Breoghania sp. L-A4: one gene and its partner. The protein of the gene in region 1 binds, or shares a complex with, the protein of each later gene. Links are inferred from orthologs where the notes say so. Each region holds a gene or a part of one and is shown on either strand. Other genes may lie near its edges. The genes, in order: ccmB and ccmE.

Evidence for each region.
Region 2: the proteins of ccmB (region 1) and ccmE are in contact, whole or in part, in a solved structure (PDB 8CE8), measured with the Escherichia coli proteins. The link is inferred for Breoghania sp. L-A4 from one-to-one orthologs.

What each region holds. Positions count from the first base shown.
Region 1 is NZ_CP031841.1:222,706-231,873, reverse strand. Bases 2,857-5,628 are described here. They hold ccmB (heme exporter protein CcmB), read left to right. Parts: upstream 2,857-3,798; coding sequence 3,799-4,458; downstream 4,459-5,628. Other genes in these bases: D1F64_RS01105 (DsbE family thiol:disulfide interchange protein), read left to right, coding at 5,529-5,628; ccmD (heme exporter protein CcmD), read left to right, coding at 5,314-5,532; D1F64_RS01115 (heme ABC transporter permease), read left to right, coding at 4,527-5,300; ccmA (heme ABC exporter ATP-binding protein CcmA), read left to right, coding at 3,107-3,760; D1F64_RS01130 (cupin domain-containing protein), read left to right, coding at 2,857-2,943. Outside these bases: aconitate hydratase AcnA, read right to left, coding at 1-2,016; more of D1F64_RS01130, read left to right, coding at 2,482-2,856; more of D1F64_RS01105, read left to right, coding at 5,629-6,131; D1F64_RS01100 (DUF1223 domain-containing protein), read left to right, coding at 6,305-7,066; D1F64_RS01095 (ammonium transporter), read right to left, coding at 7,161-8,390; D1F64_RS22970 (hypothetical protein), read right to left, coding at 8,481-8,948; D1F64_RS01090 (ferredoxin--NADP reductase), read left to right, coding at 8,938-9,168. UniProt on the Escherichia coli protein: Required for the export of heme to the periplasm for the biogenesis of c-type cytochromes.
Region 2 is NZ_CP031841.1:1,664,093-1,676,058, forward strand. The notes cover bases 3,729-6,530. They hold ccmE (cytochrome c maturation protein CcmE), read left to right. Parts: upstream 3,729-4,808; coding sequence 4,809-5,252; downstream 5,253-6,530. Other genes in these bases: ccmI (c-type cytochrome biogenesis protein CcmI), read left to right, coding at 3,729-4,741; D1F64_RS07800 (heme lyase CcmF/NrfE family subunit), read left to right, coding at 5,307-6,530. In the rest of the region: D1F64_RS07775 (sensor histidine kinase), read left to right, coding at 1-781; D1F64_RS07780 (RT0821/Lpp0805 family surface protein), read left to right, coding at 1,024-1,491; D1F64_RS07785 (hypothetical protein), read left to right, coding at 1,726-3,216; more of ccmI, read left to right, coding at 3,563-3,728; more of D1F64_RS07800, read left to right, coding at 6,531-7,286; D1F64_RS07805 (cytochrome c-type biogenesis protein), read left to right, coding at 7,311-7,808; D1F64_RS07810 (hypothetical protein), read left to right, coding at 7,838-8,407; D1F64_RS07815 (Do family serine endopeptidase), read left to right, coding at 8,649-10,196; D1F64_RS07820 (response regulator transcription factor), read left to right, coding at 10,406-11,089; D1F64_RS07825 (ATP-binding protein), read left to right, coding at 11,086-11,966. UniProt on the Escherichia coli protein: Heme chaperone required for the biogenesis of c-type cytochromes. Transiently binds heme delivered by CcmC and transfers the heme to apo-cytochromes in a process facilitated by CcmF and CcmH.

The DNA of each region.
Region 1 (9,168 bases):
GAGGAAGATGCTCAGAACCGCAGCGTTCTCGATGTCCTCAAGCGGCTTGGGCTCCATGGTCATGCCCTCGAAGTAGGGCGGGTTCTGGACGTAGGTGGAGGTCGGCGGCCAGTCGTAGGTCATGCCGCCCTCGACCTTGATGGCCTGCCAGTGCTCGTCGCCCTTGAAGACGTCGGAATAGCGCTCGCGGAACATGCCCTCGTTGATCGAGGTGCGGATCAGGTCGGTGATTTCCTGCGTCGTCGGCCAGATGTCCTTGAGGTACACCGGGTTGCCGTCCTTGTCGTCGCCCAGCGACTCCGTGGTGATGTCGACGTTCAGGTTGCCGGCGATGGCGTAGGCGACAACCAGCGGCGGCGAGGCCAGGTAGTTGGCGCGCACGTCCGGATTGACGCGGCCCTCAAAGTTGCGGTTGCCCGAGAGCACCGAGCAGGCGATCAGGTCGTGCTCGGCGATGGCCTCGGAGATTTCCTCCGGCAGCGGGCCGGAGTTGCCGATGCAGGTGGTGCAGCCGTAGCCGGCGAGCGAGAAGCCGAGCGCGTCGAGATCGCCCTGCAAGCCGGCCTTCTCGAGATAGTCGGTGACCACCTGCGAGCCGGGCGCCAGCGAGGTCTTCACCCACGGCTTGACCTTCAGGCCCTTGGCGAGCGCGTTGCGCGCCACGAGGCCCGCGCCGATCAGCACGGAGGGATTGGAGGTGTTGGTGCAGGACGTGATGGCGGCGATCACAACGTCGCCGTTGCCCAGATCATGGTCGCGGCCCTTGACGGGAACGCGCTTGGTGACATCGGCCGCCTTGTTGAACTCGTCGGTCATGGTCTTGACGAAGCCGGTGGCGGCGTCCGACAGGCTGATGCGGTCCTGCGGGCGCTTCGGCCCGGAGATCGACGGCACCACGGTGGAAATGTCGAGGCCCAGCGTTTCAGTGAACACCGGATCGGCTGCGTCCGAGGTGCGGAACATGCCCTGCGCCTTGGCATAGGCTTCCACCAGCGCCACCCGGTCGGCGTCGCGGCCGGTGGATTTCAGATAACCGATCGTTTCGTTGTCGACAGGGAAGAAGCCGCAGGTCGCGCCGTATTCCGGCGCCATGTTGGCGATGGTCGCCGCGTCCTCGATGGACAGGTTGTCCAGGCCTGGGCCGTAGAACTCGACGAACTTGCCGACCACGCCCTTGGCGCGCAGCATTTCCACCACCCGCAGCACCAGATCGGTGGCGGTGATGCCTTCGTTGAGCTTGCCGTCAAGGCGGAAGCCGACGACTTCCGGGATCATCATGGAGATCGGCTGGCCGAGCATCGCAGCCTCGGCCTCGATGCCACCCACGCCCCAGCCCAGAACGGCCAGGCCGTTGACCATGGTGGTGTGCGAATCGGTGCCCACCAGCGTGTCCGGATAGGCGATGGTCTCGCCGTTCTCTTCCTTGGTCCAGACGGTCTGCGCCAGGTATTCCAGGTTCACCTGATGGCAGATGCCGGTTCCCGGCGGCACGGCACGGAAGTTGTCAAACGCCGACTGGCCCCAGCGCAGGAACTCGTAGCGCTCGCCGTTGCGCTTGTATTCCATCTCGACGTTTTTCCTGAAGGCGTCCGGCGTGCCGAAATAGTCGATCATCACCGAGTGATCGATGACCAGATCAACCGGCACCAGCGGGTTGACCTTCTTGGGGTCGCCGCCGAGCTTCACGGCCGCGTCGCGCATCGCGGCGAGATCGACCACGGCGGGAACGCCGGTGAAGTCCTGCATCAGCACGCGCGCCGGGCGGTAGGCGATCTCCTGGGTCGACTTGCGCGTCACCAGCCACGTGGCGACGGCGCGGATGTCGTCCGCCTTGACCGTGCGGTCGTCCTCGAAGCGCAGCAGGTTCTCCAGCAGCACCTTCAGGGAGAACGGAAGCCGGGAGATCCCCTCCAGGCCGTTCTTCTCCGCGTCGGGCAGCGAGAAATAGGTGTAGCTCTTGTCACCGACCTGCAGGGTCTTGCGGCATTTGAAGCTGTCGAGCGATTGTGTCGTCACGGCTGGCGATCCCTTTAACGTTCGTGCGCGGCCCCCGTCCACCGGCGGAGCGCCACACGAGATTTATCTGCCTGGCGGCTTGATCCTGTAAAATCGTACACCATTGTACACAAGATCAGCTGGTTCGCCAATGGAGCCCATGGGTCGCTTTGTCTGAATGGGGAAATTCAGCCATAATCGATCCACAGGACGGGCCGGCAAGGATGCCGACATAACCGGAAATCATTGACGGCCCGTTGCGCGCCGGGCCGGATGCGCCGGCAAGCCGCGGAAGGGGCAGCCCGTTGGGCGGTGTCATCCGGTCGCCGGCGGAAGTTGCCGCCCTATAGCGAATTTTTTGGAGCCATTCCAGAGTGACGAAAGGCGAATGGCCGATTTTGTCGAAATTGCCCGGAAAACGAGCGATATTTAACTTTTCTCGGGCATGAAGCGGGGATGATTGTCCAAAGATTCGGGAACGCTTTCATGAGACTGCATCGTCGCGCCGCCGCTCTGTCTCTCATCCTTGCCATGGGCTTCGCCGTCCCGGTCGCCGCCAAGGACGCCAAGGACACCGCCGGAACGGCCGGCGCCGAGTACAAACGGGTCATCGATCTTCTGGAAGGCGACAAGACGAACATCGGCCAGCTTCTGCATTATCCGTCTGGTCCGCTGAAGATGTCGTCGCTGATCGTCACCATGAAGCCCGGCGAGGCGACCGGGCGCCACATGCATCCGGTGCCGACCTATGGCTACATCATGGAAGGCGAGGTGACGCTGACCTACGAGACCGGCGGCACGGAGATCACCAAGGTCTACAAGGCCGGCGACGCCTTCATGGAAGCCATCCACACGTGGCACAACGGCAAGGCCACCGGCGACGTGCCGACGCGGATTCTGGCGATCTTCATGGGCGTCGATGGCGTGCCCAACGTGATTCGCCCCTGAATTCAGGTGCGTTCAAGTCCCGCCCCTTGACGAATGCGCGGGCGCGGGCATGGTGACGCACGCCCGCGTTGCGGGCCGGAGTGGTGCGGGCCAATGTGCCGCGCAAGTGTCTGAATCGCCCTCACCGGCGGCCGCTTGGCCGGTGTCATCGCGCGGGAGAAACATGCTCAAGCTGGTTGCCGACCGACTCGCCGTGGACCGTGGTGGACGGCAGGTCTTCGCGGAGCTGTCGTTTTCGGTCCTCGCCGGCGAAGCCTTGCTGGTGCGCGGGCCCAATGGCGTGGGCAAGTCCAGTCTGCTGCGCACCATCGCCGGGCTGGTGCCTGCGGCGGAAGGAACGATCCGCATCGAACGGACCGGTGAGGAAGAGGCGGCCGAGGGTATCGGCGCGCGCTGCCACTATTTCGGCCATTCCGATGCGCTCAAGACGCCGATGACGGTGGCCGAGAATCTCGGCTTCTGGCGCGATTTTCACGGCCATCCCTCTGTCACGGTCGATCAGGCGCTGGATCGCGTCGGGCTGGCCGACATCGCCCATCTGCCCGCCGCCTATCTGTCCGCGGGCCAGCGCCGGCGGCTGTCGCTGTCGCGGCTTCTGGTCTCTCATCGCCCCGTCTGGCTGCTCGACGAGCCGACATCGGCGCTCGACGCGGCCTCCGAACAGGCGTTGATCACAATCATGCAGGAGCACCTGGCCTCGGGCGGGCTGATCATTGCCGCCACCCACGCGGATCTGCCGCTCGACGGCGCCCGGGCGCTCTGGATGCAACCGGGAGCGGGCGGCGACGACCCCGCGGACGAGGAGGCCTTCGCATGAGCGTGCCGCCCGTTTCGTCACCGGCGACGCGCTCACCGATGCTGAGCCTGTTCGTGCGCGAAATGCAGCTCGCCGTGCGCGTCGGCGGCAGCGCCCTCATGGGCGTGCTGTTCTTTCTGTGCGTGATCACGGTGGTCCCCTTCGGCATCGGCCCCGACCTCAATCTGCTGGCGCGAATCGGCCCGGCGATTTTGTGGATCGGCGCCCTGCTGGCGACGCTGCTGGGGCTTGACCGGCTGTTTCAGGCTGACCGCGACGACGGCTCGCTCGATCTTTTGCTGATGTCCGGCCAGCCGCTGGAGCTGGTGGTGCTGGTCAAATGCCTGGCGCACTGGACCGCCACGGGGCTGCCGCTGGTCATCGCCGCGCCCTTGCTGGCGGTGTTTCTCAATCTCGAGCCAATGGCCATCGCGGCGGTCACCGCAACGCTTTTCGTGGGCACCCCGGCGCTGACGCTGATCGGCGGCATCGGCGCGGCGCTGACCGTCAGTCTGCGGCGTGGCGGGCTGCTGCTGGCGATCCTGGTGCTGCCGCTGACGATTCCCGTGCTGATCTTCGGCGTGAGTGCCGCGACCGCGGCGATTTCCATCTCCGTCCCGTTCCGCACGCCCTTCTTGATCCTCTGCGCGCTAACCCTCATATCGGCGGTGATCGGACCGCTTGCGGCGGCCGCGGCACTCAGGTTCTCGTCCGATTGACGGGGCGAGCGATGGGCTGCGCGGATCGCCGCATTGATGCGGCCGCGTTCCCGGTTTAGAACGGTTCCATGGCACTCATCGACTTGGCAAACCCGACCCGTTTTTTGGCGCTGGCGAACCGGATTGTTCCGTGGCTCGCGGGCATGACCGTGGCCGCCTTCGCGGTGGGCCTCTACCTGACCTTTTTCGTGGCGCCCGACGACTATCAGCAGGGCGCCACGGTGAAGATCATGTTCATTCACGTGCCCTTCGCCTGGCTCGGCATGTTCTGTTACTCGCTGATGGCCGCCTCGGCGATCGGGACGCTGGTCTGGAAGCATCCGCTGGCCGACGTCTCCGCCAAGGCGGCGGCGCCGCTCGGCGCGGCCTTCACCTTCCTGTCGCTGGTCACCGGCTCGCTATGGGGCAAGCCCATGTGGGGCACCTGGTGGGTGTGGGACGCGCGGCTGACCTCCGTGCTGGTGCTGTTCATCATGTACCTGGGCCTGATCGCCCTGTGGCGCACCATCGAAGATCCGATCCGCGCCGGCAAGGCGGCGGCGATCCTGATTCTGGTGGGCTTCATCAACATCCCGATCATCAAGTTCTCGGTGGAATGGTGGAACACGCTGCACCAGCCGGCGTCGGTCATGCGGATCGATGGCCCGACGGTGCATCCGTCGATCCTGGTGCCGCTGCTGGTAATGACGCTGGCCTTTACGCTGCTGTTTCTGACGCTGCATCTGATGGCCATGCGCAACGAAATCCTGCGCCGCCGGATCCGCGCGCTGCGGATGCGTGAGGCCTCGGCGTCGACGGGCGTGTCGACAATGGCGCCGGCCGACGCGACGCCCGCGCAATGACCGGAGCATACGCATGACCGCGCTCGGCCCCCATTCCGCCTATATTCTTGCGTCCTATGCCATCTCGCTGGCAGTGGTGCTCGGCGTCATCGTGTGGGTGCTCGCCGATCAGCGGCGGCAGAAACGGGCACTTTCCGATCTGGAGGCACGCGGCATCACACGGCGCTCGCGCGGCAAGGCCGCACGGGAGCAGGCTGCCGCAGACCAGACCGCCGGAGAACGAACAGCATGACTGACACCACGGACAAGACATCGCCTCCGCGCAGGAAGATTCCGGTCCTGGTGCTGCTGCCGCTTGTCGTCTTCGGCCTGCTCGCCGTGCTGTTTTTCGTGCAGTTGCGCTCCGGCAAGGATACCAGCGCGATCCCCTCCGCGCTGATCGACAAGAGCGTGCCGGAGTTCGTTCTGCCGGCGCTCGACGGGCTCGAGCGGGACGGCGCGCCCGTCCCCGGGCTTGCGTCGGCCGACCTGAAGGGCCGGGTATCGGTCGTCAACATCTTCGCCTCGTGGTGCGCGCCCTGCCGCGCCGAGCATCCGCTGTTGATGGATCTGGCCCGCGACGACCGGATCGCCCTGACCGGCATCAACTACAAGGACAAGGGGCCGAACGCGCGCCGCTTTCTCGGCTCGCTGGGCAATCCGTACGAGCGCGTCGGCGTCGACGAGAACGGCCGCGCGGCCATCGACTGGGGCGTGTACGGCGTGCCGGAAACGTTCATCATCGGCGCGGACGGCCGCATTCGCTACAAGTTCATCGGCCCGCTGTCGCCGCAGTCCTATCGCAGCGTGTTCCTGCCGCAGCTCGAAAAGGTTCTCGCCGCGACGCCATAGACGGCGTGCCGCCGGAACGGCGCTACCCTTCGTAAAAACACCAATTAACTCTGTCACCCCAACGTGACTTTTCATTGATCGGGGCCGATACTATCGTCCCGCTCACTGAAGTGCGCCCGTGTTCAAAAAAATGGGCTCCCGCACCGGGAATCAGACAGAAAACGAGAAACGACATGGCGTTGACGACAGTCCGCATGATCGCGGCAACGCTTGGTCTGGCGTTCGCTTGCCACCCCGCCGCGGCCGGTTCCGACACCGCCTCGCATGAGGCTCCGAAAGCCGTGATCGAGCTGTTCACAAGCCAGGGGTGCTCGTCGTGTCCGCCGGCCGACCGGCTGATCGGCGACCTCAGCGAGAATGACGACTATGTGGTTCTGTCGCTGCCGGTCGACTACTGGGATTATCTCGGCTGGAAGGACACCCTGGCCAGCTCCGACAACAGCGCCCGCCAGCGCGCCTACGCCGAGACCCGGGGCGACCGGGCCGTCTACACGCCGCAGGTGGTTGTCAACGGCCGCCGCCACGTGGTGGGCAGCAACGCAAACGGCATCCACACGGCGATCCGGATCGGCGGCGGGCTGCCGGTCCGCGTGGGCGCCCACATGACCGCCGATTCGCTGGCCGTGGATATTGGCGCGGCGGGCGATGCCACCGATGCCGCCATGGCGACCGTGTGGCTGGTGCTCTTCGACCGCGCCAAGGACGTCGTGATCAAGCGCGGCGAGAACCGCGGCCGGACGATCACCTATCACAATGTGGTGCGCACGATGCAAGTCGTGGGCATGTGGAAGCGCAAGGCGGCGGTGATCGAGCTGCCGAAATCCGAGATCCTCAAGTCGGGCGCCGACGGCTGCGCCGTGCTGGTGCAGGTGGAAGACAACGGCCGCCCCGGTCCGATCATCGGCGCGGCCTATCTGCATGGCGCCTCGATGTGACCGCCGGCGGCTCTGCCGCTGACGTTCTTGCTCAAACACAACGCCCGGCGGAGTCCTCCGCCGGGCGTTGTGCGTCTGTCCCGGACCGCTGTGGTCAGCGGCCGGTGACGTCGTATTCCGGATTGGCGCTGATCTTGTGGATCGCCAAATCCGCGCCCTGGTGCTCGTCGGCGGCGGAGAGGCGGATGCCGGTCGCCGATTTCAGCAGGCCGTAGACGACGAACCCCGCCGCGAACGCATAGGCCACGCCGCCGAGCGTGCCCGCGAGCTGGCTGGCGAACGTCACCCCGCCAAGACCGCCCAGCGCCGTGAGACCGAAGATGCCGGCCGCGATGCCGCCCCAGGCGCCGCAGATGCCGTGCAGCGCCCAGACACCGAGCACGTCGTCGATCTTCAGCTTCTCCTGGCAGGTGATGAAACCCTTCACAAATACCGCGCCGGCGACCGCGCCGACGGCCAGCGATCCGATCGGGTGCATGATGTCGGAACCCGCGCAGACGGCGACGAGGCCGGCCAGCGCGCCGTTGTGCACGAAGCCCGGGTCGTTGCGCCCGACCAGCAGGGCGGCAAGAATGCCGCCGGCCATGGCCATCAGCGAGTTCATCGCCACGAGTCCGGTGACCGCCTGCAGCGATTGCGCGCTCATCACGTTGAAGCCGAACCAGCCCACGCAGAGCATCCACGACCCCATGGCCAGCCACGGGATGTTGGACGGCGGAATGCCGACGGAGCGGCCGTCCTTCGTGTAGCGCCCGATGCGCGGCCCCAGCAGCAGCACGGCGCCCAGGGCGATCCAACCGCCGACCGCGTGCACCACGACCGAGCCCGCGAAATCATGGAACGGCGCGCCGAATGTCGCCTCGAGCCAGCCCTGGATGCCGAAATTGCCGCCCCAGACCACGCCCTCGAACAGCGGGTAGACCAGCGCCACCAGCACCACCGTCGCCAGGCATTGGGGCAGGAACTTCATGCGCTCCGCGATGCCGCCGGAGATGATCGCCGGAATGGCGGCGGCAAAGGTCGCCAGGAAGAAGAACTTGACCAGCGACAGGCCCTGCGGCTCGAAGGCTCCGCCCGCCACGGTGCCGGACAGGACGGCCGCGTTGACAAAGAACGTGGTGCCGTAGGCAACCGCGTAGCCGACGAAGAAATAGGCGAGCGTGGACAGAGCGAAATCGACGAGGATCTTGACCAGCGCGTTGACCTGGTTCTTGTGGCGCACGGTGCCGACTTCGAGAAACGCGAAGCCGCCGTGCATGGCGAACACCAGTATGGCGCCGAGGAGGACGAAGAAAACGTCGCCCCCCGCGAATGAATCAGTCATTCCAGTTGCCCCCAAATTGTGCAGGATGACCGCTTGTGCGGTCGGATTTGAGGTCATTGCATTCAAACTGCATGCCAACTAATCAGATGCCTAGAGAAAGACCGGTCCTTTGCGCGATTTTTTGGCGTTTTGCCCGATCGACTCCGGCCGCGCCCTCGATTCACTGCAATATTTATAGGCACATTGCTTATAAAATAGGCGAACGGCATCAGGGGCATTCTCTGTTGCGGCTGACCACACAACGGTGCGGTGCGGCGAAAAATTTTGCCCAAATGCCCCGATATTTAGGCGGTTCGCCGCTACACAATGCAGCGGCGCGGCGGCTACTGTGCGCTCACGCTTCGATGCCGCGCCGGCCTGAAGGGCGATGCTGCCCGTGGGCGGATTGCCGCGGTTGCTTCGTTTCGTTTGAAAGCCGCGGCGGTTCATGGCAAAACCAACGCTTGCGGGAAACAGCCGCTGCGGCAACCGGCTCCATGTGCCGCAACGCACGAGATTATGAACACGAGTGCCGGCGGCGCCCGCCGCGATTTCCAGGATCCCCAATATGAACGTCATGACCAAAGTGGATGAGCTGACCGAAGCCGCGCCGGCCAACACCTTCGTTGAGACCGTCACCATGGTTCAGCACTACACGGAGTCGCTGTTTCGCTTCCGCATGACGCGGCCGGCCAGCTTCCGCTTCCGCTCGGGCGAATTCGTCATGATCGGCCTGATGATCGACGGCAAGCCGCTGTTTCGCGCCTATTCCATCGCCAGCCCCTCATGGGACGAGGAA
Region 2 (11,966 bases), 1.4 Mb from region 1 along the record:
GCTCAACCGGCTCAAGGCGTCGTTCGCCGCCGTTCGCCGCGGCGAGGCGGAGCAGATCGACGAGGACCTGCCGAGCGAACTGGCGCCGCTGGCCGTCGAGCTCAACGGGCTGATCGCGTCCAACAGGGACATCGTCGAGCGCGCCCGCGCCCATGTGGGCAATCTGGCGCATGCGCTGAAGACGCCGCTGAGCGTCATCACCAACGAGGTGCGCGGCGCGGGCGGCGACGAGGCCCGCAACAGCAAGCTCGCGGAACAGGCCGCGTTGATGCGCCAGCAGATCGAGCATCATCTGGAACGCGCCCGGATGGCCGCCCAGCGCCGGGTCATCGGCGTGGCCACGGAAACAGCCCCCGTCGTGGACGCCCTGGTGCGCACCATGCGCAAGATCCATGGCGGCCGGAACCTGAGCATCGAGGCCATCGCTCCGCCCGATCTGCGCTTTCGCGGCGAGCGCCAGGATTTCGAGGAACTGCTGGGAAACCTCATCGACAATGCCTGCAAATGGGCCGAGGGGAGGGTCCGGGTCACCCTGGCGCCGCACCAGGACGTGCGCCGGCCGATGCTGTCGATTCTCATCGAGGACGACGGGCCGGGCCTGTCCGCGCCGCAACGCGAACAGGCGATGCAGCGCGGCCGCCGGCTGGATGAGACAGTCCCCGGATCCGGCCTTGGTCTGTCGATCGTCGCCGATCTGGCGGCTCTTTATGGCGGCCGCTTCGTGCTCGAGGACACGCCGCTGGGCGGTCTTGCGGCGCGGCTCGAACTGCCGGCGGTGTGATGTGGCCCGGCAAGCGTGTAAAGTTCTTGGGAACCAATGCCGGTCATGATGGTTGACCGTTGTAACCCGAGTTCTTGACCAACTTCGGCCACAAACCTGTGGGACCCGAAGCGACACGGAATACTGTCCGGTCCTGGTTTGAATTGGCGGGCGAGAGAAGCTCACGGATATTTCCCGAATCACGGGAATATTGACATGTGCCTCAGGGTCTCAGGGCCCGGGCTGCGGGAGACAAAGAGAACATGCAGATTTTGAAAGTTGCGGTTGTGGCGTCCGTCGGACTTGGCATGGCGGCCTGCACCGACACCGGCCCCAAGCAGGGCATCGGCACGGTGGCCGGCGCCGTCGCCGGCGGCGTGATCGGAGCGCAGTTCGGCGCGGGCAGCGGGCAGCTGGCCGCAACCGCAGCGGGCGCCGTGATCGGTTCGATGATCGGCAGCGAGATCGGCCGGTCGCTTGACGAGCGTGACCGTGAATACGCCTACAATGCCCAATACCGCGCTCTGGAGTACAACCGTTCCGGTCAGCCGTCAGCTTGGGAGAACCCGGACACGGGCCGCCGCGGCAACGTGGTCCCGGGCCCGTCCTACCGGATCAATTCCGCCGACTGCCGCGATTACACGCACACGATCTATATCGACGGCCAGCCGGAAGTGGCGCGCGGCACCGCCTGCCGCCAGCCCGATGGCACATGGCGCCCCGTGGGCTAGCCCGCGACGGTTTCGACGACGAATATTATTGCGACGACACGGCGCGGCATCAGCCGCGCCGTTTTGCTGTGCGCGGCCCGTATTTTTCGGGCCCGATCGCCGCCAGCGCGCCGGGCTGCTGGCGGCGCCGTCCCGTTCCGTAGCGGAAGAAACCGCGCCAATGCGCCAGTTTCTCCTCCATCTGCAAGATTTGATTAAACTTTTTCCGACACCCTAGGGGAAATGATTAATTGCGTGCCCCAACCCCTTGCCTGGGACGTCCTCATGGTCGACCGGAGCCTAATTGCGCTCAAAGTCCGTTCCTACCTCGAAGGCCTGTCCGGAAGGGCGCTGGCCATGCTCGTGCGCGGGCTGGAAGCCGCCCGCGAGAACGGTGTGGACGACCCCCAGAGCGACGTGATTCTGGAAGCGGCGCGCGCGCTGATCCGCAAGCCCGAAGCGGACGGCGAGCCCGACGCCCACCGGCGCAGTCTCCTCAAGCGCGCCTTTTTCGCGCCGCTGCGGCCTTTCCTGATTTCAGAAGTGCTGGACACCAAGGCGCCGGGCCGGATCTACCGGCCCTCGCTGGACGCCATCTGGCTGTGGCTGGAACGCGACATCGCGCCCGACGCCATCATTCGCCTGCAGAAGGAACTCGCCAAGCGCGACTTCAAGGAAGAGGCCGTGGACAAGGCCTCCGAAGCCCTGCGCGCCATCGCGCTCAAGGCGATGCGCGAGACGCTCGACGAGGCGGCCGCCGACACGCTGGCGAAGCAGAAGGTGGCCTATCGCGTCGGCGGCGACGACATTCTCGCGGAGCTTGAGGACGTCCACGCGATTCTCGATCAGCAGAAGGAGATCGCCGCCTTCGCCGACGGGCTGTCCGATACGCTCGATGCGGTGGATCTGCGCACCGATGATCTCCTGCTTGCGCAGGCCAAGGAATTCGTGGGCAAGGACCCGCGCCGCGCCTGGTGGCTGGCGGCCCTGCTGCTGGCCCGCGCGGAAGACCCCGCCTGGCTGGTGGCGTTCGCCACGCGCGCCGCGCGCTCCAGCAAGGCCAATCTGATCCACAAGTCGCCCTACCGCCCGCTGGTCGATGCTCTGCTGGCCGAGACCCAGCGCCTGACCCTTGTGGCGCAGCAGGCGCGCGGCAATCCCTCGCGCGGCGCGGCCATGGTCGATGCGGTGCGCGGCTTCGGTGATCTGGTGCGTGACCTGAACATCGAGACACGCGTGGACGATGTGGCGGAATGGCGCGAGCAACTGGCCAAGTCCCGCGCCGACATGGCGGCATTCGTCACAAAGACGCTGAACAGCGCAGTCGCCGAGTTGCGCCGCGCGATGCAGATCCCGCCGGTCGATGAGGATGGCCGTTTCGTGCAGGACACGGCGGCGGTCAACGATGCGGCGCAGATTCTGCGCCTGCTGCTGGTCGCGCGCAACGCCGGTGAGGCGCTGGCGGTGAGTGAACTGGCGCGGCGGCTGCATCAGAGCGTGGAGCAGGTGCTCGACATCGGCAGCCGCGCGCTGGCCGACAAGCTGCGCGAAGCCACTGGCGATCACCGCCGGGCCTGTCTGGCGGCGCTTAACGCCTCGATCGATTTCTGCACCATCTATTTCGGCGACGACTACGCCCGTCGTCTGCGCGAGCGCCGTGACAAGCTGTGCGAGGGGGAGGATCTCTCCACCGCCGACGAAGACGGTCTGTTCGCCGATACGCCGCGGAAAAGCGCGCGCGGCTGAACCCCGCCGCCCCCCGGATCCACCGCGGTTCGCGACGTCTCAGCCGTTGGCATGCGTCAGCTTGGCTGATTGCGGCGTGCGGGGGCGTACCTTATATTCATTCCAAACAATTTGTGCCGATCCGGTGGTGGTCATGCTACCCATGGACCGCGCGCCCTTGTCCGGTGTCCTCGCCGGTGGTTGTGGTTGCCCGATGGTGTCCGCGGCGAGCACGCGGGGCGGGGTTCTCAACAGGCGCATGATGAGGCTTTCCGTCGGGCGGCCCCTGGGTGCCCCAGCGACACAATGTCGCCGATCTGTCGATACTTATGTGAGGCGCGTCCAATCGCGTTATTAAAGCCGCACCATGATGATCTGGATTCTGTTCGCCTTCCTCACCGTCCTCGCTGCGCTCGCGGTGCTCATCCCGTTGACGCGCGGAGGCCGCTCCGTGGCGCCCGACCATCAGCAGGACGTCGCCATCTACAAGGATCAGCTCGGCGAGCTTGAACGCGACCTGGCGCGCGGCGTCATCGAGCCGGCGGAAGCGGAAGCCGCGCGCGCGGAAATCGCCCGGCGGCTGCTGCAGGCTTCGCGCCGGGAAGCGGCCGAGGAAGAAAGCCATCGCGAGGGCGATGACGCGGGGCCGCGCCGCATGATCGCCAGCGCGGCTGCCATTGTGCTGGTGCCGCTTGGCGCGTTGGGTCTTTATCTGATGGCGGGCTCGCCGCAACTGGCCGACCAGCCGCTGGCTGACCGCATCGCCGCAAGCAGCGACAATCCCGATATCGAGGTGATGGTCGCGCGGGTGGAACGCCATCTGGCCGACAACCCCGAGGACGGCCGCGGCTGGGCGGTGGTCGCGCCGGTCTACATGCGTCTTGGCCGGCCGGATGATGCGGCGCGCGCCTACCGCAACGCCATCCGGATCGAGGGCGAAAGCCAGAGCCTGCAGACCAATCTGGGCGAGGCGCTGGTCGTCGCCAATCAGGGCATGATCACGGCGGATGCGGCCGACGCCTTCACCCGCGCGGTGGCGCTGGAGCCGCAAGCCGTGAAACCTCGCTTCTTTCTCGCCATCGCGCTGGCCCAGGAAGGCCGCCGCGAGGAGGCGATCGAGGCCTGGCAGGCGCTGTTGTCCGGCGCCGACGGAACCGAGCCCTGGGTGCCCGCCGCTCAGGCCGAACTCGCCGAGCTCGGCGTCGAACCGCCCGTGATCGCCGGCCAACCCCCAATACAGGCGCCCGACAGGCAGGGCGGCGCGTTGCCGGGCCCGAGCGGCGAGGATGTCGCCGCGGCCTCGCAGATGTCGCAAGGTGACCGTCAGGAGATGATCACCGGCATGGTGGCGCGGCTCGACGAGCGGCTGAGCGCCGACGGCGGCTCGGTGGAGGAATGGACGCGGCTGGTGCGCGCCTATGTGGTGCTGGGCGACAAGCCTGCCGCCCGCGGCGCGCTGGCCAAGGCGCAGGCGGCGATGGCCGGAGACGCGCAGGCTCTGTCCACGCTCGACAAGCTGGCCGCCGACGCGGGGCTGAAATCATGAACCATCACACTGTCGACCGCCATGGGGCGGGAACAACCGTCCGTTTGAAGCAGGAGCAGGCCCGCCGATGACCCGCAAACAACGCCGCCTGTCGCTGATCGCCGCCGCCGGCGCGGTGCTGGCCGTGGCCGCCGTCCTGATTCTCGTGGCGCTGCAGGACCAGATCGTGTTCTTCCAGTCGCCCTCGGATGTGGCGGAGAAGCACATCGCGCCGGGCCAGCGCATCCGCCTGGGCGGGCTGGTCAAGGAAGGCTCTGTCGTGCGCGGCGAGGGCACCACGGTGAGCTTTGCCGTGACCGACACCGAGCACGACGTGGCGGTGCGCTACACGGGCGTGCTGCCGGATCTGTTTCGCGAGGGCCAGGGCGTGGTCACCGAAGGGGTGATGACGCCGGAGGGCACCTTTCGCGCCGACAGCGTGCTGGCCAAGCACGACGAGAACTACATGCCCAAGGAAGTGGCCGAAGCGCTGAAGGAAAAAGGCGTGTGGCAGGGCAAGGAAACCAATTGACCGTTGCTGACAACGGCGCGCGGGCAGGAACCGCGCGGCAAGGGGAGAGCCGGTATGATCAACGAACTCGGCCATTTCGCGCTGGTGCTGGCGCTGGTCATGGCGCTGGTGCAATCGGTGATTCCGGTGTGGGGCGCGGCCCGGCACGACGCGCGGCTGATGGCGGTGGCGGCGCCGGTGGCCGGCATGCAGTTCCTGTTCGTCGGCCTGTCCTTCGCCGCGCTGACGATGGCCTACTTGCAGTCCGACTTCTCGCTCCTCAACGTCTGGCAGAACTCGCATTCCGCCAAGCCCTTGATTTACAAGATCTCGGGCGTCTGGGGCAACCACGAGGGCTCGATGCTGCTGTGGGTGCTGATCCTGGCGCTGTTCGGCGCGCTGGTCGCCGCCTTCGGCCGCAACATGCCCGAAACCCTGCGCGCCAACGTGCTGGGCGTGCAGGCCTGGGTGGCCTCGGCCTTCCTGCTGTTCATCCTGTTCACCTCCAATCCGTTCCTGCGCCTGAACCCGGCGCCGATGGAGGGCAACGACCTCAATCCGCTGCTGCAGGACATCGGCCTGGCGATCCATCCGCCGTTGCTCTACCTCGGCTACGTCGGCTTCTCGATCACCTTCTCGTTTGCCGCCGCAGCCCTGCTGGAAGGCCGCATCGACGCCGCCTGGGCGCGCTGGATGCGGCCGTGGACGCTGGTCGCGTGGATGTTCATGACGCTGGGCATCTCCATGGGCTCCTACTGGGCCTATTACGAGCTCGGCTGGGGCGGCTTCTGGTTCTGGGATCCGGTGGAGAACGCCTCGTTCATGCCGTGGATCCTGGGCACCGCGCTGCTGCATTCCGCCATCGTGATGGAGAAGCGCGACGCGCTGAAGATCTGGACCATACTGCTGGCCATCCTGACCTTCTCGCTGTCGTTGCTGGGCACCTTTCTGGTGCGTTCGGGCGTGCTGACCTCGGTGCACACATTCGCCACCGATCCCGAGCGCGGCATCTTCATCCTCGGCATTCTGATCGTCTTCATCGGCGGATCGCTGGCACTGTTCGCCTGGCGCGCGCCGCTGCTCAAGCAGGGCGGGCTGTTCGCGCCGATCTCGCGCGAGGGCGCGCTGATCTTCAACAACCTGTTCCTCACCGCCGCCTGCGCCGCCGTCTTCGTCGGCACGCTGTACCCCTTGGCGCTGGACGCCATCACCGGCGAGAAGATTTCCGTCGGCGCGCCGTTCTTCAACCTGACTTTCATTCCGCTGGTCGCGCCGCTGATGGTGGCGATACCCTTCGGCCCCCTGCTGGCGTGGAAGCGCGGCGATCTGCTGGCCGCCTCGCAGCGGCTGTTGGCGGTTCTCGGGCTTGCGATCCTGGTGGCGGTATTCGCCGCCTGGCTGAACGGCGAGGCCGGGGTGCTGGCGCCGCTGGGCGTGGGCGCCGCCGTGTGGGTCATGGTCGGCTCGATGAGCGAGCTTGCGGTGCGCACGAAGCTGTTCTCGCTGCCTCCGGGCCAGTCGCTGCGCCGCGCCATCGGCCTGCCGCGCTCGGTCTGGGGCACAGCGATCGCCCACTTCGGCGTCGGCGTGTCGGTGCTCGGCATGGTGGCGGTCACCGCCTGGCAGAGCGAGACCATCGAGGTGGTCAAGCCCGGCGGGAGCGTGACGATCGGCAAATACGAGGCGACGTTCGAGGGATTGACGCCGGCGCGGGGCGCGAATTTCCGTGAGGATGTCGCCCAGTTCACCGTGCGCCGCGGCGGCGTGGTGGTGGCGGAGATGAAGCCGACGAAACGCTTCTACCCCGCCCGCCAGATGCCGACGACCGAGGCCGATATCAAGACGTTCGGCCTGAACCAGCTCTATGTGTCGCTGGGCGACGTGCAGGATGGCGGCGGCATCACCGTGCGCGGCTACGACAAGCCGCTGGTGACGCTGATCTGGCTCGGCTCGATAATCATGGTGTTCGGCGGACTGGTGTCGTTATCAGATCGCCGCTTGCGCGTCGGCGCGCCCAGGCCCGCGCGCCGCGCGGCCCCTGTCGCGGCGGAGTAGGGGCGCGAGATGAGGGATTACGCGATGCGCCGGGCGCTTTCCACCTTCACGGTGGCCCTGGTTCTGACGCTGGCAACTGCCGGCGCCATGACGCTCCTGTGCGCCGGTCCGGCGCTTGCGGTGCAGCCCGACGAGGTGCTCAGCGATCCGGTGCTGGAGCACCGGGCCCGCGCGTTGTCGAAGGAGCTGCGCTGCATGGTGTGCCAGAACCAGTCGATCGACGACAGCGACGCGCCGCTGGCCCGCGACCTGCGCATCCTGGTGCGCGAGCGCCTGAAGGAAGGCGACAGCGACGGCGAGGTCATCGACTATCTGGTCGACCGCTACGGCGAATTCGTGCTGCTCAAACCCCGCTTCGCCCTGCACACCCTGGCCCTGTGGCTCGGCGCGCCGCTGGCGCTGCTGCTGGGCGGTTTTCTGGTCTTCCGCGCGAGCCGCAACAAGGCCGCGGCCCGCAGCGCGGGCGTGGAACCGCTCAGCGAGGCGGAACAGGCGGAGCTCAAGCGCGTGATGGAGGGGTAGGGGGCATCATGAGGAGGAGAGGGTGTGCCATGGGATTGCGAATTCTCGCCAAGGCGTGCTCTTGCCTCGCGACCGGTTTTCTTCTCGTGCTGGTCGCTACGACTTCTTCCGCATTTGCTGATCCGCTCGGGCTGGTCGATTATCCGGCGCTTTTCGAGCGCCACGCCGACCGTGTCACAGTCTCTTCCGACGGAGTTGAAACGCTGGTTTTACCGAGCGGGATCACGGTGCGGCATACCAACAAGGGATATGTTGGTACAGATCCGACCGACGCCATCGGGTGCTTGACCTATTTTTTCGTCGAGATCGATGCAGCAGCGCGTATTTGTCCAAGTTTGATGAGCAAGGAGGAGGCTCGCGCCTTTGCCGACCAGCGCTCGCGCCTTCTTGGATTCTATGCGAAAAGTGCCTTTCCGCCGGCCGCCGCGAACAAGGCGAGCGAAGCCTACGAAGCCGCTGTCGCGAAGGTGGTGCAACGCGGCAGGTCATGTTCGAAGCTAGAGAATGTCCGGATGATGGTACCCGGCCTGCTCGAAAAGGAGCGGTTTGACGAACTCTTCGCATCACCCAAGCTGCCTGTGTCCAATCCCTGTCTCTGATGGACCAAGCGCGGCTGCATTCTCCCAACCTTACCAACTTGTAATCCCCCGACAGAGAGCTGTAAGGCTCGCTCCGTCAGAGTGCGTCTCAAGGATCGCGGTGTTCTCCCCGCAACACCCGGTCCGCGAGATCTGACCTTCGAAACGGAGTTACCCCCATGAGCCATTCTTCCCCGAGAAGACACCCAATCAGGCACCGCGCACAGTCACCGGCGTTCTGCGCCGCAACCGCACGCGGCTGATGGCCGGTGCGCTGGCGATCGCGGTGACCGGCGTTCTGACCGCGCAGACGCTTGTGCCGTCCGGCCAGTTCGCCCTCGCCGCTCCGGTGCGCGTCGACGCCCAGGCCCCGGCCGATTTCACAGCCGTCGTCAAAGCCGTGCAGCCGGCGGTGGTCAGCGTCAAGGTGACCGGCGAGATCGACGGCCCGCGCGACGGCCGCCGCGACGGTCGACGTGGCGAGCACCGTGGCAAGCGCGATGACGACCGCCGTGGCGAACGTCACGAGCGCCGCTTCGGCTTCGGCACTCCGCCGGAGTTCTTCGAGGACCTTCCCAAGGACCATCCGTTCCGCCGCTTCTGGCGCGATGAGCGTGGTGGCAAAGAGCGCGGCGAGCGCCGCCATCCGCGCCGCTTCGGCATGTCGCAGGGTTCCGGCTTCTTCATTTCCGCCGACGGCTACATCGTGACCAACCAGCATGTTGTCGAGCGCGGCAGCAGCTTCACCGTGGTCATGGACGACGGCCGGGAACTCGACGCCAAGCTGATCGGCGCCGACGAGCGCACGGATCTGGCGCTCTTGAAGGTTGAGAACGGCGACCAGGACTTCACCTACGTCGAATTCGCCCCCGAGGCGCCGCAGGTCGGCCAGTGGGTCGTCGCCGTGGGCAATCCCTTCGGTCTCGGCGGCTCGGTCACCGCCGGCATCGTCTCGGCGCGCGGCCGTGACATCGGCGCGGGCCCTTACGACGATTTCATCCAGATCGATGCGCCGGTGAACCGGGGCAACTCGGGCGGACCCGCCTTCAACACCAAGGGCGAGGTCATCGGCATCAACGCGGCGATCTTCTCGCCGTCGGGCGGCAACGTCGGCATCGCGTTTGCCATTCCGGCTGATACCGCCAAGCAGATCGTCGCCGATCTGAAGGACGACGGTCAGGTGGTGCGCGGATGGCTTGGCGTGCAGATCCAGCCGGTGTCGCGTGACATCGCCGACGGTCTGGGCCTTGAGGACGCACGCGGCGCGCTGGTCGCCGACACTCCCGCCGACGGTCCCGCCAAGGCGGCCGGCATCGAGACCGGCGACGCGATCGTCGCGGTCGACGGCAAGACGGTGAAGGGTCCGCGCCAACTCGCCCGGATGATCGCCAGCTATGCGCCTGGCTCCTCTGTCGACGTCACGGTGTGGCGCGACGGCGCGGAGAAGGACGTCACCGTCGAACTCGGCACGCTTCCCGGTCAGCAGGCCGCGGTCTCCGCGGACGACGTGAGCCCGGAGAAGACGGCCTCGCTCGACGCGCTGGGTCTGGAACTGGCCAATGCCCGTGAGGCGGGCCTGGACCAGGACGGTGTGGTGATTGCCGACATCGACCCCGATGGCCCGGCCGGCCGCAAGGGCCTGCGCCAGGGCGACGTCATCGTTGAAGCCGGCGGTGAGGCCGTGACGACGCCAGAGGATGTTGCGGCCAGCTTCGACAAGGCCGAGAGCGAGGGCCGCAAGGCGGTTCTGCTGCGGATCATCACCGGCGAGCGCTCGCGCTTCGTCGCGATCCCCGCGCCCAAGGCCTGACGAACCGGCCTCGCCGCAGTCATTCGTCGTCCCCCGACGCAGGCGAGGCCGTATCGGCGGCAGGTTCTCCCCAGAACCTGCCGCTTTTTCTTTCCCGCTGCAAAGCGCCTATATAGGGAACGGGCGGAGCGGATTCGGCGCCATGGCGCCAGCCGCGCGGATCATGCGCGGCGCCCCAGTGCCCGGCAGCGAAACCCAGCAGGTAAGTCATGCGTATCCTGATCATCGAAGACGACCGCGAGGCGGCGGCCTATCTCGTCAAGGCGCTGAAGGAGGCGGGCCACGTCGCCGATCCGGCGTTCGACGGCGAGGAGGGTTTCTTCAAGGCCAGCGAGAACGACTACGACGTGCTGGTCGTGGACCGGATGCTGCCGCGCCGCGACGGGCTGTCGGTGATCGAGGGACTGAAGACGACCGGCGACACGACGCCGATCCTGATCCTCTCCGCGCTCGGTCAGGTCGACGACCGGGTGACCGGCCTGCGCGCCGGCGGCGACGACTATCTGACGAAACCCTATGCCTTTTCCGAACTGCTGGCCCGCGTCGAGGCGCTTGGCCGGCGCAACCGTCCCGCCGACGTCGACACCACCTACAAGGTGGGCGACCTGCAGCTCGACCGGCTGGCGCACACCGTGCTGCGCGGCGAGGAGGTCATTCCGCTGCAGCCGCGCGAGTTTCGTCTGCTGGAATACCTGATGAAGCACGCCGGCCAGGTCGTCACCCGGACGATGCTGCTGGAAAACGTCTGGGACTATCATTTCGATCCGCAGACCAACGTGATCGACGTGCATATCTCGCGGCTGCGCGGCAAGATCGACAAGGGATTCGACAGGCCGCTGCTGCACACCGTTCGCGGCGCGGGCTACACCATTCGCGACGAGGCGCGTCCGTGAATACGCTGTCGAGACTCGTCCGCACCACCGCCTTCAAGCTGTCGGCCGCCTATCTGGCGGTCTTCGCGCTGTTCGCGGTCGGGCTGGTCTTCTACATCGGCCACGCCACGAGCCAGATGATGCGCGACCAGCTCAACCAGACCATCGACGCCGAGGTCAAGGGACTGAGCGAGCAATACCGCCAGGGCGGATTGCGGCGGCTGGCCAGTGTCGTCGAGCGGCGCTCCCGCCAGCCCGGCGCCAGCCTGTATCTGATCACCGATTTCGCGGGAAACGTGCTCACCGGCAACATCGCCCACATCGACGAGGATGTGTTCGCGAATCCGCCCGACGGCCTGCGCATGGTGCGCTACAGGCGCGAGGGCGGGGGTGACGACGATGCGTATGAGGCGGTGGTGCAGGTGTTCCCGATGCCGGGGAATTTCTATCTGCTGGTCGGCCGCGACGTCTCGGAAGGCAAGCGCTTCCGCAAGGTGATCGACGATGCGCTGAGGTGGATCATGGTGGTCGTTGGCGCGCTGGCAATCCTCAGCTGGGTGTTTGTCGGCCGACGCGTGCTGCAGCGCATCGACTCCGTGTCGAAAACCAGCCGCCGCATCATGGCGGGCGATCTGTCGCGCCGGCTGCAGGTGACGGGATCGGGCGACGAGTTCGACCGGCTGTCGGAAAACGTCAACGCCATGCTCGACCGCATCGAGCAGCTGATGCTGGGGCTGAAGGACGTCTCCGACAACATCGCGCACGATCTCAAGACGCCGCTGACCCGGCTGCGCAACCGCGTCGAGGCGGCTCTGCGCGAGGATCCCTCCGAAGAGGGCTATCGCGCCGCGCTGGAGGCGACGATCGAGGACTCCGACCAGCTCATCCGCCTGTTCAA